Regions from separate parts of the Micromonospora pallida genome, predicted to be linked through region 2. Evidence: riboswitches for the same ligand, from Rfam matches in the RefSeq annotation. Region 2 holds a riboswitch; the other holds the start of a gene.
The links. A riboswitch is a leader RNA that binds a small molecule or an ion and turns the genes downstream of it on or off. The one in region 2 is predicted to bind cyclic di-AMP.
Positions count from the first base shown of each region.

Region 1: another riboswitch for cyclic di-AMP. It lies ahead of GA0074692_RS15945 (C39 family peptidase); the one in region 2 lies ahead of GA0074692_RS22530 (coiled-coil domain-containing protein).

Region 1 covers NZ_FMHW01000002.1:3,949,427-3,952,622, reverse strand. The annotation lists gene GA0074692_RS15955 (acyltransferase family protein) at 1-276, shown strand, start outside; gene GA0074692_RS15950 (hypothetical protein) at 392-1,219, shown strand; cyclic di-AMP (ydaO/yuaA leader) riboswitch at 1,491-1,631, shown strand; gene GA0074692_RS15945 (C39 family peptidase) at 1,876-2,727, shown strand; gene GA0074692_RS15940 (CDP-glycerol glycerophosphotransferase family protein) at 2,806-3,196, opposite strand, start outside.
Region 2 covers NZ_FMHW01000002.1:5,434,516-5,437,711, forward strand. The annotation lists gene GA0074692_RS22515 (hypothetical protein) at 1-18, shown strand, start outside; gene GA0074692_RS22520 (hypothetical protein) at 21-254, shown strand; gene GA0074692_RS22525 (YibE/F family protein) at 354-1,670, shown strand; cyclic di-AMP (ydaO/yuaA leader) riboswitch at 1,836-1,966, shown strand; gene GA0074692_RS22530 (coiled-coil domain-containing protein) at 1,970-2,980, shown strand; gene GA0074692_RS22535 (carbonic anhydrase) at 3,068-3,196, opposite strand, start outside.

The DNA of each region.
Region 1 (3,196 bases), 1.5 Mb from region 2:
CTCGCCCCGTCCCGGAAGCGACGCACCGCACCCGGGCGACCGTCGGGGCCGGAAGGGGGCCCTGCGGTGGCCGGGCCGGGAGAAGCCCCTGCGGTGGCCGGGCCGGAAGGGGGCCTGGCGGCGGCCGGGCCGCCCCGGCAGCGGGCCCGCGACGCCGCCGAGTCCGACCGGCGACACGCCGTCGAGTCGGACCGGCAACACGCCGTCGCGGTCGATGACCAGGCACGGGAATCCGACACCGCCGACATCGACGCGGGTACCCGACGATCCGGGTAATCTGCTCCCCGTGCCTCGCGCCGCGCTCGACTGCCCGCTGTGGTGGTCGGTGCGCTGGGCGTTCCAGGTGTTCACCCCGGCCCCCGCCCACCCCGTGTTCCGTTAGGTGCCGACGATGGACGTCGTTCTCTACGAGTTCCTGGTCGACGTGCCCCGGGCGGCCGCCATCTGGTCCGCCCTGCTCGTGCTCGCGTTGACCGTGCTCACCGTCCTGGTGGCCCGCCCGGAGCGGGAGCCGGCCGCGACGCCGTCCCCGTCCGCCGTCCCGGACGAGGGGGCCGCTGACCCGGACCCGGTGGATCTGCGCCGGTACGCGGAGGAGGTGGCCGTCGCCGCCGCCGGTGCCGCGCACACCGCCCACTGCTGTCGGGCGGACTGGTTGACCGCCCAGGACCGGGTGGACGAGGCCTGGCAGGCGTACGACGAGGCGGAGACCGCCGCCCGTCGGCTCGCCGGGGTCACCGTCCTGCCCGTTCCCCACGTGTCGCGCACCCCCACCGAGTACGCCGCCCGCGAGCGGTACCTGCACCGGGCCGCGATGGCCGCGTACTGGCGGGGTGAGCTGTCGGTGGGGCACCTCGGCGACGTGTTCGCCGGCCGCAAGGGGTGGGATCCGCGCCTGCACCAGGTCGACCAGGAGGCGGTCCTGCACCGGGTGCTGCGTGACCTGCGGCGGGCGGACTACCGGACGGCGGTCGACCGCGAGCGGGCCGCCTGGCAGCGGGCCGAGGTCGCCGCGACGGCGGCGCGGTGCCTGACCGAGGAGGCGTACCTCGCCGCGGAACAGGTGTGGGCGGGCAGCCGGGCGGCCGTCGACGCGGCCCGCCCCGCGTCCGGTACGGTCCGTCCCACCGTCGACGCGCCCCGGCCGGCGTCCGGTGCGGTCCGTCCCACGGTGACGCCGATTCCGTACGCCGTCGCGCGGAGCGTGACCGGATCGTGACGTGACCCCGACCACGGGTTGCGGCCTGGCGTGTTCGAGGCCGGTTGTGCCGGTCTGCGCCGAGTGGGGCGGCCCGATTGTGTCAAGGCGTCCCGTTGTTGCCCACCGGTACCCGGAAAACTGCTCGTCCCATTGAGTGACGTCAGCGCACGAACACGTCGCGCTTCCGGGTGTGGTGAGTCGTTTCCCCTGCCCACGAGGGTTGGCAGCGGATTGCGGTGTCAGTAGTGTCGGCCCGTCTGGTGCGGTCCTAGGTCGCAGAGGGCGACACCGCGCCGGCCCGCCTAATCGTGCTCACGAGCCGGGGACCCAGGTACGTCCGGGGTGAATCCGCAGGGGCGAGTCCCTGCGGTAGGGCGATCTTCCCGCCCGAATCCGTCAGCTAACCCGGTAGGCGGCATCGGAAGGAGTAGTTCGTGCTGCACGCCCCCCTCTCCCGGTTCCTCCACGGTGCCGTGGTGCCGCCGGCCGTCCGTCCGCGCCGCCGGCACTGACTGCGGTCTCTGTTCCCAGACACCGTCCGAGCGGGCACCCGCCGCGACCCGTGACCCTCGGGTCTCGCGCGGCCTGACCAGTGCCGATCGCGCGGCCTGGCCGATGCCGACCACGGCCCGGCCTGTGCCGACCAGGTGCGCCGCTCTCCACCCCTGTCTTCCGTGGAGGAATCCGTGAAGTACCCGGTCAACCGACCGTTCAACCCGTTCCGGGCCCGCCGGTCGTACCAGGTCGCCGCCGCAGCGGCGGTGCTGGTGGCGGCGTCCACTGCCGGCGCCCTGCTCACCAACCCCGACACACCGGTACGCCAGGGCGACACGGTGGCCGCCGCGGCCGAGGCGAACCGGTCGGCCGCCGCCTCCCGTGACCTCGAGCGCACCGCCGCGTCCCCGGCGAGCCCGTCCGCCGTCGCCACCACCGCGCCGGCCACCCCGTCCGCGTCGCCCACCGCCACCGCCACGGCGGACCCGGACGTGACGGCCAAACCCACCCCGCCGAAGCCGCCCGCGTCGAAGGTGCTGGACATCCAGTACCAGGCGCAGACCACCTACTACTACTGCGGCCCGGCGGCCACCCGGATCGCCCTGACCGCCCGGGACATCGTCCGCACCCAGGACGACCTCGCCCAGCGGCTGAACACCACCGAGGCCGGCACCAACTCCGCCGAGGACACCACCCGCGTCCTCAACGCCCTCGTCGGCAAGGACTTCTACCGGACCCGCATGATCTCCGGCGGCTCGGCCACCCCGGCCCAGATGGACCGGCTCCAGGCCGACGTGGTCCGGGCCGTCGGCAGCGGGTACGCCGTCGTGGTCAACATCGCCGGCTCCGCCACCGACGTCGACGGCGGGTGGCACTCGTACCCGGGCGGGCACTACCTGACCGTGGTCGGCTACCGGGACAACGGCCGTACCGTCAAGATCTCCGACCCGGCGAACCCCGCCGCCAGCTCGTACTGGATGACCACCATCGACCTGGCGAACTGGGCCGCCACCCGCGGCTACTCCGCCTGAGCCCACGCGGGGCGTACCCGTCGCTGTGAGGTAGCAGGGGTCCCCTGTTCCGCAAAATGCGGTAACAGGGGACCCCTGCTACCACCCCAACGTCAGCCGGCGACGGGCTCCACGCCGACTGGCCGGTCCGCCTGGCCGGGGCGGGCGGCCGGCCGGCACGGTGGCCGGCTCGAGGTGCGCCCGGGCAGCCGACAGGAACCCCTCGGCGTACGACTCGACCGGGAAGTCACCCAGGTAGTGGGTACGCATCGCCCAGCGGGCCTCGGCCAGCGGGTCGGTGCCGAGCAGCCGCTCCAGCACGGTGTCCACGTCGGCCAGGTCGCGGCGCAGCACGTAGCCGGAGCGGGCCAGCGGAAAGCGCTCGGTGAACGCGTCGCCGTCCGCGCCCATGTCGGTCACCGTGTACGGCTTGCCGGAATAGAGGTAGTCGGAGATCACTCCGGAGACGTCGGAGACCAGCGCGTCCGAG
Region 2 (3,196 bases):
GGACGTAGGCGGTGGTGACGATGGGTCGTTGGGTGCTGCACCTGCCGGTGGCGCTGCCCCGCCGGGTGGACGCCGTCGTCCTCGTGGTCGCGCTGCGCGACTCCCTCGGGCACGTGCCGGCCCTCGACTTCGGGGAGGCCACGGTCAGCGCGGAGGACGACCAGTCGAGGCGTACCCGGGTCTGGTGTGACGCGCGACTGGGCGGCGGACAGCGGTGTGAGCTGCCGCTCGCGCACGACGGCGGGTGCCGGTGAGCCCGGGCCGGATCGGTGAGCAGGCCGCGAGCTGCGGCTTCGGACCCGGCAGAATGGTTCGGCCGGGGCAACCGCCACACCAGGACCGTTGGGAGAAGCATGGGTCACGACCACAGCCGTCCCGCCGTCGCCGCGCCGCCGCGCGTACGGCGCGTCCTGATCGCGACCGTGGTCCCGCTCTTCCTGGTAACGCTGGTCGCGGCGCTGGTGCTCTGGCCCCGGGACGCCCCGGAGGTCGGCGGCGGCGAGGATGCTCCCCGCTACCACGGCACGGTCGAGCGGGTGGTGACCGAGGCCTGCCCGCCCGCCCCGGAAACCCCGGAGGGGACGACGGCGGGGCCGTGCGGCATCGCCACGATCGCGGTCGAGACCGGGCCCGACGCCGGACAGCGGGTCGAGACGCCCCTGCCGACCGGTGCCGGATCCCCCTCGGTGGAAGTCGACGACAAGGTGGTCCTGGTCGTACTGACCGATCCGGCCGACCCGACGGTGAGCAGCTACAGCATCGCCGCCCACCAGCGGGGGAAGCCGCTGATCTGGCTGGCCCTGGTCTTCGCCGTCGCCATCGTGGCGTTCGGCCGGTGGCGCGGGCTGGCCGCGCTCGGTGGGCTGGCGGCCAGCTTCGCGATCCTGCTCACCTTCGTGCTGCCCGGAATCAGCGCCGGGCAGGCGCCGCTGCCAGTGGCGATCACCGGGGCCGCGTTGATCATGTTCGTGGTGTTGTACCTCACCCACGGGGTCACCGCGCAGACCTCCGTCGCGGTCCTCGGCACCCTGGCCAGCCTGGTGCTCACCGGCCTTCTCGGCAGCCTGGCGACCGCGTTCACCCATCTGACCGGGTACGGCTCCGAGGACGCCACCACGCTCTCGATGTTCCAGGCCGACGTCGACCTGCACGGACTGCTCCTGGCCGGCATCATCATCGGCTCGCTGGGCGTGCTGGACGACGTCACGGTCACCCAGGCCGCCACGGTCACCGAGTTGGCCCACGCCAATCCGGACCTGACCCGGCTCCAGCTCTACCGGGCGGCCACCCGGGTCGGCCGGGCGCACATCGCCTCGACGGTCAACACGATCGTGCTCGCGTACGCGGGGGCGTCGCTGCCCCTGCTGCTGTTGCTGACCGCCGACACCCGCGGCGTCACCGAGATCGTGACCAGCGAGTTCCTGGCCCAGGAGATCGTCCGCAGCATCGTCGCGACGCTCGGGCTGATCGCCGCCGTGCCGATCACCACCGGCCTGGCCGCCCTGGTCACCACCGCCGGGCGGGGCGGTACGACGACCCCTCGCCCGCGCCGGCCCGCCGGGGAACGGGACGAGGCGCTGGCCGCCCTCAGCGGCCCCCGGGTCGCCACCGGACCGAACAATATCCCCGACGGACCCGGTCGACCGGGAAACACGGAATCGACATGGTGAAATCGCACAGCGTTATCATCAATCGCCTGATCTTGACAAATGTGGCGGGAGTGACGGAACGCAATGGGGAAATGACGCTTTTGGTCGGTATCCGGGCGTAGAACCCGGTGCCCACTGTCGGGTAACCTCGCTGCCGGTTACCGCCGAAGGCGCGCACCGGCGCCAGCGGGGCCACCGCCTAATCGCCTGCGGCGAACCGGGGAACCAGGTTCATGGGGTGCATCCGCGTCAGCGGTAGGGGCCACTTCCGCCCTGAACCCGTCAGCTAACCCGGTCGGCGGTCGATGGAAGGGACAACTGTGACGGCACCTTCACGCCGCTGGCTGAAACCTGTCGTGGCCGTACTCGCCGCCTTCGCCGTGGCCGCTGGCCCCGCGCCAGCGATGGCGGAGCCGTCGAGCCCGTCCGGGCACGACGGAGAGCAGCCGAAGCTCCTCAACGAGGTGATCGAGGAGACGAACCGCAGCTACACGCAGGCCCAGGCGAAACTGGACGCGTCGAAGAAGCGGCAGCTCACCCTCGCGCTGGAGGTCGAGCGGGCGCAGAACGAACTGAAGGCGCTCACCCCGCAGGTGGCCACGATCGCCGTACGGTCGTACATGACCGGTCGGGTCGGCGCGACCTCCATGCTGCTCAACAGCAACACCCCCGACTCGTTCGTCGAGCGCGCCAGCGCGCTGGACGAGATGAACATGGTCAACGGCAAGAAGGTCGCCGCGGTCGCCGCCGTCAAGAAGCAGGCGGAACTGGCCAAGAAGGCGCTCGACGCCGAGGTCATGGAGCAGCAGAAGCAGGCGGACATCCTCAAGAAGCGCAAGCGGGAGGCGGAGAAGTCCCTCTCGCTGGTCGGCGGCGTCGGCCTGACCGGCGGCCTGGTGGACGCCACCTCCCCGATCGCCCGGCCCGGCCCCGGCCGGGACAGCAACGGCAACTGGCGTCCGCTGGGCTGTACCGAGGACGACCCGACCACCGGCGGCTGCATCACCGCGCGCACGCTGCACATGTACAAAGAGGTCAAGCGAGCCGGCTTCAACATGTTCGTCGGGTGCCACCGGCTGGGCGGGCCGTACGAGCACCCGAAGGGGCGGGCCTGCGACTGGTCGCTCCAGAAGTCGGGCTTCAGCAGTTGGGACACCAAGGCGGAGCGGATGTACGGCAACAACCTCACCGCGTTCCTGGTCCGCAACGCCGACCGCCTCGGCATCTACTACGTGATCTGGAACAGGCAGATCTGGTTCCCGGCGACCGGCTGGAAGTCGTACAGCGGCCCGTCCAACCACACGGACCACGTACACGTGTCCATGCTCTGACCGAGCCGACGACAACGGGCCCGCAAACCGGACGACCGGTTGCGGGCCCGTTCGCAGTTCGGGGCCAGCCAGGCGCCAGCTCGCCGGTCAGGACCGACCAGGCGCCAGCGGGGCCGCGCCGGCGGCCAGGGCGAAGTCGTCGCCGGCCGGCACCGAGTGGACCACCCGCACCCCGCCGGCGGCCAGCCGGTACGACATGCCGACCACGGCGCACCG